Regions from separate parts of the Streptomyces sp. JLYT201 genome, predicted to be linked through region 2. Evidence: riboswitches for the same ligand, from Rfam matches in the RefSeq annotation. Region 2 holds a riboswitch; the other holds the start of a gene.
The links. Region 2 has a riboswitch for glycine ahead of gcvT (glycine cleavage system aminomethyltransferase GcvT). Riboswitches for the same ligand answer to the same signal wherever they lie in the genome.
Positions count from the first base shown of each region.

Region 1: it holds a riboswitch for glycine, as region 2 does, so the genes downstream of both, gcvP (aminomethyl-transferring glycine dehydrogenase) here and gcvT (glycine cleavage system aminomethyltransferase GcvT) in region 2, are expected to answer to the same signal.

Region 1 is NZ_CM182551.1:8,137,731-8,142,034, reverse strand. Features, by position in the region: gene gcvP (aminomethyl-transferring glycine dehydrogenase) at 1-1,996, opposite strand, end outside; glycine riboswitch at 2,183-2,280, opposite strand; gene AC5WAM_RS34685 (PRC-barrel domain-containing protein) at 2,416-2,841, shown strand; gene AC5WAM_RS34680 (DNA polymerase IV) at 2,930-4,304, opposite strand, start outside.
Region 2 is NZ_CM182551.1:3,330,141-3,334,444, reverse strand. Features, by position in the region: gene glyA (serine hydroxymethyltransferase) at 1-132, opposite strand, end outside; gene gcvH (glycine cleavage system protein GcvH) at 158-535, opposite strand; gene gcvT (glycine cleavage system aminomethyltransferase GcvT) at 679-1,812, opposite strand; glycine riboswitch at 1,988-2,090, opposite strand; gene AC5WAM_RS13210 (AAA family ATPase) at 2,225-2,989, shown strand; gene AC5WAM_RS13205 (enhanced serine sensitivity protein SseB) at 3,060-3,845, shown strand; gene AC5WAM_RS13200 (enhanced serine sensitivity protein SseB C-terminal domain-containing protein) at 4,080-4,304, shown strand, end outside.

The DNA.
Region 1 (4,304 bases), 4.8 Mb from region 2:
CGTGCTCCTCGAACACGCCGTGCGTGGACGGGTACGTGATCATCAGCACGGCCAGCTCGGCGCGGTGCTTCTCGATCTTGGCGCGCAGGTCCTCGACGTCGATCTCGCCGTCGTCGGCGGTCTTCACCACGACGACCTTCATCCCGGCCATGACGGCGCTCGCGGCGTTGGTGCCGTGCGCGGAGGACGGGATGAGGCAGACGGTGCGCTGGTCGTCGCCGTTCGCGCGGTGGTAGCCGCGCACCGCGAGCAGACCGGCCAGCTCGCCCTGGGAGCCCGCGTTCGGCTGGAGGGAGACCTTGTCGTAGCCGGTGACCTCGGCGAGACGTTCCTCCAGCTCGCGGATCAGGGTCAGATAGCCCTGCGCCTGCTGGGCGGGCACGAAGGGGTGCAGCTGCCCGAACTCCGGCCAGGTGACGGGCTCCATCTCCGTGGTCGCGTTGAGCTTCATCGTGCAGGAGCCCAGCGGGATCATGCCGCGGTCGAGCGCGTAGTCGCGGTCGGCGAGCCGGCGCAGATAGCGCAGCATCGCGGTCTCGGAGCGGTGCTGGTGGAAGACCGGGTGCGTCAGGTACGCGTCGGTGCGCAGCAGCCCGGCGGGCAGCGTGTCCTCGACGCTCGCGTCCAGGGCCTCGACGTCGGCCTCGACGCCGAACGCCGTCCACAGCGCGGAGAGCTGGGCGCGCGTGGTGGTCTCGTCGCAGGCGAACGACACGTGGTCGGCGTCGACCGGGTGGATGTTGACCCCGCCCTCGCGCGCGGCGGCGACCACGTCGGCGGCCTTGCCGGGCACGCGCGCGGTCAGCGTGTCGAAGTACGCGCCGTGCACGATCTCGACGCCGCCGGCCTTGAGGCCCTCGGCGAGCAGCGTGGCGTAGCGGTGGGTGCGCCGGGCGATCGTCTTCAGGCCCTCGGGGCCGTGGTACACCGCGTACATCCCGGCCATGACGGCGAGCAGCACCTGGGCGGTACAGATGTTGCTGGTCGCCTTCTCACGGCGGATGTGCTGCTCGCGGGTCTGCAGGGCGAGGCGGTAGGCCTTGTTGCCGTCGGCGTCGACGGACACGCCGACCAGGCGTCCGGGCAGGTTGCGGGCGAACTTCTCATGCACCGCCATGTAGCCCGCGTGCGGACCGCCGAAGCCCATCGGCACGCCGAAGCGCTGCGTGGTGCCGACCGCGATGTCGGCGCCGAGCTCGCCGGGCGAGGTGAGCAGCGTGAGCGCGAGCAGGTCGGCGGCGACGGTGACGATCGCGCCCAGGCCGTGGGCCTGCTCGATGACCGGCTTGAGGTCGCGCACAGCACCGGAGGCGCCGGGGTACTGCATCAGTACGCCGTTGATCTCGCGCTCGGCGAGGTCGGCGGGGATGCCGTCGCTGAGGTCCGTGACGACCACCTCGACCCCGGTCGGCTCGGCCCGGGTCTGGATCACTGCGATGGTCTGCGGCAGCACGTCGGCGTCGACGACGAACACGCCGTTCTTGACCTTGCCGACGCGCCGGGAGAGGGCCATGGCCTCGGCGGCCGCGGTGCCCTCGTCCAGCAGCGAGGCGCCGGAGGTGGGCAGCCCCGTCAGCTCGGCGACGACGGTCTGGAAGTTGAGGAGCGCCTCGAGGCGGCCCTGGGAGATCTCCGGCTGGTACGGCGTGTACGCGGTGTACCAGGAGGGGTTCTCCATCACGTTCCGCAGGATCACGGGCGGCGTGAACGTGCCGTAGTAACCGAGCCCGATCATGGAGTCGAGCACCTGGTTGCGGTCCGCGAGGGAGCGCAGCTCGGCCAGGACCTCGGCCTCGGTGCGCGCACCGGGCAGCTCCAGGGCCTCGGCGTTCTTGATCACATCCGGCACGGCGGCGGCCGTGAGTTCGTCCAGGGAGCCGTAGCCGACCTGGGCGAGCATCTTGGCGCGGGCTTCCGCGTCGGGCCCGATGTGCCGCTGCTCGAAGGGGATTCCCTGTTCGAGCTGCGTGAGCGGAGTGCGAGGGGTGGCTGTCATTGCGGAGGCCTCCTGGTCTGACACGACCTGCGAGGGGCACCACGGCGCGGGTACCCGGACGGCCTCCCCCTCTGTCATCTCAACCTGAGAGCTTCACAGGACCGCCGGAGCGGCTCTGCTTTCACCGTCGGTGAGGAAGGGTTCCGAACGTGCCCGCCCGACGCCCGCCCTGCTTTCCAGAGTGGCCTCGTCCGTGCGGTACAGGGGCCTGAGAGATTCCGGGGAGGAGTTGCTCCTTCGGCGCCTCCGGTGCTGCCACCGAAGAGCTCTCCCGCACGGGGTCAACAGCCGCTTGCCAGCCTACCAGCGCGGTCCGTGGCCGATCCCTCGAGTGGCCGCCCGTCCCGATGTGCTCTTTCGTAGGTATGACGACCGAAAAACGGATGAGCCCGGATGACTTGCGACCAAGTGGAGGGAACGTGCAGACAGATATCGATCCCCGCAATCTGATCGGCCGCAAGGCGTTCGACCGCGACGGAACCAAGATCGGAACGGTCGACGAGATCTATCTCGACGACGCCACGGGCGCCCCGGAGTGGGCGGCCATACGCACCGGTCTGTTCAGCCGTGACGCGTTCGTCCCGCTGGAGCCCAGCGAGCTGGTGCAGGACGGCACCCTGCGCGTGCCCTTCGAGCGCGCCCTGATCAAGGACGCCCCCGACTTCGGCGTGGGCCGCCACCTCTCCCCCGAGCAGGAGCTCCAGCTCTACCGCCACTACGGCCTGGACGTGACGCCGCCGCCCGCGCCGGACCACGACTTCGGCCGCCGGGCGGGCCGGGCGGACCGGGTGAACCGGGCGAACGGAGCGGAGGGGGTGGACAGGGCGGACGGGGCGGGCACCTGACCGCCACGCGGCCCCCGCCCGCACCGCCCGCACCGCCCGCACCGCCCGCACCGCCCGCACCGCCCGCACCGCCCGCACCGAGGGGTGCCTACCCGGCCCCCTCCGCCAGCGGCAGCGCCCCTCCCTCACCGGCCGAGGCCTCCCGACCCACCGAAGCGGCCTCTGCGGCCTCTGCGGCCTCCTGGTCCACCGGCTCCCCTTCCGCGGCCTCCCGCTGCGTCGAAGCCCCCGCGTCCGCCACCACCAGAGGCAGCGGATCCGACGGCTCCAGCTCCGGGTCGTCCGTGCGGAACGTCCGCACCCGCCCCGGCGCCGAGTCCGGGGTCTCGAACCGCACGGTCACCCGCCCCAGCCCGCTGCCCTGCACCCATCCGGGCCCGTACACCGCATGCCGTACGTCGTGCCCCGCTGGCCACCGCCGCTCGGCGGGCGCCACCGGCTCCTCGACCGCGTCGCCCGGCCCGGCCCCCGCGTCGGGCCCGCCTTCCTGCGCGACGGCGGCCACCGGGACAGCCGCCGCTTCCTCCTCCTCGGCCCCGGGCGCCAGGGACTCGGTCTGCAGCACCGCGTGGGCCTGCGCGAACAGGTCCTCCTGCGTGAAGTCCGCGAGGCCGCTCACCCCGACGCCGAGCAGCCGCACCCCGCCCGTGGTGTCCACGGACTCCAGGAGCCGCGCCGCCGCCTCCCGCACCACGGCCGGATCGTCCGTCGGCCCCCGCAGCGTCTCGGAGCGGGTCAGCGTCGAGAAGTCGAACCGTCGCACCTTCAGGACGATGGTCCGCCCGGAGTGCCCGGCCGCCCGCAGCCGCTGCACGCACCGGTCGGCGAGCCGCGCCACCTCCATCCGCACCCGCACCCGGTCGTGGATGTCCACGTCGTACGTGTCCTCGACGCTGACCGACTTGGTGTCCCGCTCGGCCACCACGGGCCGCTCGTCCCTGGCCAGCGCCATCGCGTACAACGCCCCGCCGTGGGCCTTGCCCAGGAGCCGCACCAGCTCGTCCTCTCCGGCTTCGGCGAGTTCCTCCACGGTGGTGATGCCGGCCCGTCGCAGATGGTCTCCGGTCGCGGGGCCCACACCGGGCAGCACCCGTACCGGCATCGGCCCGAGCAGCGTCCGCTCCGTGCCGGGCTCTATCAGGACGAGGCCGTCGGGCTTGGCCTCCTCCGAGGCGATCTTCGCCAGCATCTTGGACACGGCCAGGCCCACGGACCCGGTGAGCCCGGTCACCCGCAGGATGTCCGCCCGCAGCCGCTCCCCCACGGCCCGCGCGGACGCCTCGTCGCCGGCGACGCCGCCCGCCTCCAGGTCCACGAAGGCCTCGTCGAGGCTGAGCGGCTCCACGAGCGGCGACAGCTGCCGCAGCAACCCCATGACCTGCTCGCTGACCTCCCGGTACAGACCGAACCGGGGCACGAGGTACGCGGCGTTCGGCGCGAGGCGCCGCGCCTGCCCCATCGGC
Region 2 (4,304 bases):
CATGACGGCGACCGGAGCGAAGTTCTCCGAGGCGATCATTTCCAGGGTGGACTGCTGGCGGTTCAGCTCGGCGTCGACGGCCGCGGCCACGTCCGGGTCGAGCTCGTGGAGAGGGGTGTTCAGAAGCGACATCGGAAGATCAGTCCTTACGCCGTGGTCAGCTGCCTGCGAACTCGGTGTACTCGTCGGCGGAGAGCAGGTCGCCCGGCTCCTCGGCGACGCGCACCTTGAACAGCCAGCCGCCCTCGAAGGGGGCCGAGTTCACCAGGGACGGGTCGTCCACAACGTCCTGGTTGGCCTCGACGACCTCACCGGAAACCGGCGAGTACAGGTCGCTGACCGACTTCGTCGACTCCAGCTCACCGCAGGTCTCACCCGCGGCGACCGTGTCGCCGACCGCCGGAAGCTGGGCGAAGACGACGTCGCCGAGCGCGTTGGCCGCGAACTCGGTGATGCCGACCGTCGCCACACCGTCCTCGGTGGCCGACAGCCACTCGTGCTCCTTGCTGTAACGCAGCTGCTGGGGGTTGCTCATGGCGTGAATTCTCCTGTACGCGGGCGTGTGCTGATGAACGCGGGGATGTGCAGTCTTACGGAGTGAGACGGGACGGACGGGGCACCGGCGGACGGACCGGACTCCGGCGCGTCCGCGGGATCAGGTCCGGCGCGGGCCGTGCGTCACTTCTGCCGCTTGTAGAACGGCAGCGCCACGACCTCGTAGGGCTCGTGGGTGCCGCGGATGTCGACGCCCACGCCCGCCGTGCCCGCCTGCGCGTGCGCCGGGTCCACGTACGCCATCGCGATCGGCTTGCCGAGCGTCGGCGACGGGGCGCCGGAGGTGACCTGGCCGATGACCTCGCCGTTCGCCACGACGTCCATGCCCGCGCGCGGCACCCGGCGGCCCTCGGCGACAAGCCCGACGAGCTTGCGCGGGGGCGCGCTCTCGGCGCGCTCCGCGGCGGCCTGCAGGGCGTCGTGGCCCACGAAGTCGTCGGCGTGGGTCGTCTTGTCGAACTTCACGACCCGGCCGAGGCCCGCGTCGAAGGGGGTCAGCGACGTCGTCAGCTCGTTCCCGTACAGCGGCATGCCCGCCTCCAGGCGCAGCGTGTCGCGGCAGGACAGGCCGCATGGCACGAGCCCCACGGGGGTACCCGCGTCCGTGAGCGCCCGCCAGAGCTTCTCGGCGTGCTGCGGCTGCACGAACAGCTCGAAGCCGTCCTCGCCGGTGTAGCCGGTGCGGGCGATCAGGGCGGGCACGCCCGCCACGGTGCCCGGCAGGCCCGCGTAGTACTTCAGGCCGTCCAGGTCGGCGTCCGTGAGGGACTTCAGGATGCCGGGGGACTCCGGGCCCTGCACCGCGATCAGGGCGTAGGCGTCGCGGTCGTCGCGGACCTCGGCGTCGAAGCCCGCGGCGCGCTCGGTGAGGGCGTCCAGGACGGTCTGGGCGTTGGAGGCATTGGCCACGACCATGTACTCGGTCTCGGCCAGGCGGTAGACGATCAGGTCGTCCAGGATGCCGCCGTCCTGCCGACAGATCATGGTGTACCGGGCGCGGCCCACGGAGACGGAGCCGATGTTGCCGACGAGCGCGAAGTTCAGCAGGTCCACGGCCTGGGCGCCGGTGACGGTGATCTCGCCCATGTGGGAGAGGTCGAAGAGGCCGGCCTTGGTGCGCACGGCGTTGTGCTCGTCGCGCTCGCTGGCGTACCGCAGCGGCATGTCCCAGCCCGCGAAGTCGGTCATCGTGGCGCCCAGCGAACGGTGCAGGGCGTCGAGGGCGGTCTGACGTGGGGCGCTTGCGGTCTGACTCATCAGTACTGGCTCCAGGGCATGACGGGCGAGGTCTGTCCTCCCCATCTGTCATAAACCTGAGAGGTTCACCACGTCCCGCGCGTATGACGGGGCATGACTTGCACCTTGGGTGGAGCCGTCCCGCGGGCCGAGCTGGTGGCGCTCGTCGGGGGAGTGGCTCGCTTTTCAGATGTGCCTCGCCCGCGCGGTACGGGGCCTGAGAGATTCAAGGGAGGAACTTGCTCCTTCGGCGCCCCGCGACGCTCCTGCGTCACCGGGGACTCTCCCGCGCGGATTCAAGCGGCCGGTATGGAGTTGGCGCGCACATCATTGCACGCGCCCCCGCTTCACAACAGCCGCAACCAGGGAGTCCCCCGCTGTCGTCTTCGTAGGGCATTACCTTCTCTTTACATACGACGGAGAAGTACTGGGGATGAGTGACGTGACGAGCATGGGGAGGCCGATCACGGTGCGCAGGAGCAGTGCTTACGCGACGACCACGGGTGTCTCGCTGCCCAGGGCGGGGGCGGTGCTGCCCGGCGCGGGCGTCGCCCTGCCCCCGCAGCCGGGCGCCCCCGCGGCGCCCGCGCGGGAGGCCGTCGCCGCCTCCCACCGGGCCGTGGTGCGCGACCTCAGGGGCCGCTCCGGGCACGGCCCGCGCCGCCTGGTGTTCGCCGCGGGGGACGTCGTGGTGGTCTCCGGCCTGCCCGGCAGCGGCAAGTCCACGCTGATGCGGCGCGCCGTGGCGGGCCCGCGCGTGGACTCCCAGGACACCCGCGACCGCTGGGCGGCCCGGGTGCCGCGCCGGATCCCGTACGCGCTCTACCGCCCCCTGGTCCGCCTCGCGCACTACGTGCACCTGCGCCGGACGCTGCGCGCGGGCACCGGCGTCGTCGTCCACGACTGCGGCACCCAGCCGTGGGTGCGCCGCTGGCTCGCCCGCGCGGCGGCCCGGCGCGGGGCCACGCTGCACCTGCTCCTCCTCGACGTGCCCGCCCCGGTGGCCCTCGACGGCCAGCGCGCCCGGGGGCGCGGCGTCTCCCGGTACGCCTTCGCGCGCCACCGCAGGACGGTCGGCCGTCTCGTCCGGGCCGCCGAGAGCGGGCGCCTTCCGCGCGGCTGCGGCTCGGCGGTGCTGCTCGACCGGGAGGCGGCGGGGGCGCTGCGCGCGCTGGGCTTCGAGGGTCAGGGCGGGTAGGGCGGGGCGCGCGGGCCCGGCGGCGTTAGGGTCGGGCCGCAGACAGCACGCAGAGCAGAGGTCGAGGCAGATGGACTTTCCGGGGGACGTACCGGCACAGGCGCACGCCCATCCCTACGGCGGCTGGCCCGCCAACGAACTGGAGGAGGTGCTCGCCGCCTCGCTCGGCGCGCCGCCGTCCGAGGCGACGGGCGCCCGCATAGTCGAGGTGCTGGGCCGCAGCAGCCTGTGGATCCCGCTGCCGAACGGCGGCGGGCCCGAGAGCGGCACGCTCGACCTGCCGACGCTGGAGCTCGACGGGCAGGCGTACGTGCCCGTCTTCACCTCGGAGCAGGAGTTCCAGCAGGCCACCGGGGGGCGGATGAGCTGCACGGTGGCGCCCGCGGTGGAGTTCGCGCGCGGCCTGGCGCCGGAGCTCGGCATCGCGCTCAACCCGGAGGGCACGGTGGCGGTGCCGCTGCCGCCCGCCGCGGTGGCCGCGCTGTGCCGGGTGGGGCGCACGGAGCTGGACGGGCCCGCGAGCGGCGGCCGGGTGCGGCTCTTCGAGCCGGACTGGCAGGACGACCCGGTGGACTTCCTGTCCGCCGCGGCGCAGGAGTTCGAGGCGACGGGCGCGGTGCTCAGCGCGCGGCGCTGTCTCGCCACCGTCGAGGACGAGGCCCCCACCCTGTTCGTCGGCGTCGAGCTGTCCTCCTGGGAGAGCGACGCCCGGGACTTGCCCATGGCGGCCCTCGGCCGCGCCCTCGGCCGGACCCCGGTGCCGTGGCCGGTCAACCTGGTCCTCCTGGACGTGGCCCAGGACCCGGTGGGCGACTGGATGAGGGCCCGCCTCCGCCCGTTCTTCACCGCAGGCTAGGGGGAGCGCCCCGAGGGGCCAGCGCCCCGGGGGCCAGCGCCCCGAAGGGGCGCGGGGAACTGCGCGACCAGCCACGGACGGCCCGCAGGCATCCGACGGCAGAGCACGGCACAGCACGGCACAGCACGGCACCACCTGTTCAAGCGCTAAGTCGCCACACCCCGCTTAAGCTGGTGCCCGGTGACGCGGTCGGCGCAACGACCGCGCAGGGCACGTCGCGAAGGGGCGGTTAGGGTGAGCGCGTCGGGCACCGCTGCGGCCGGACAGGTCGAGCACATGCTGCGCCAGGTGACGCCGGGGCGCTATGACGCGTACGAGGCGCTCCTGCACGCCCTCGCCGACGGCAAGGTGTGGATGCTGCTCTGGCACGGCCAGGCCGGATCCCCCGACGCCCAGTACGGCAACATGGAGGTGGAGGGCTACGGCTACGCGCCGTGCGTGACCTCCGCCCAGGAGCTC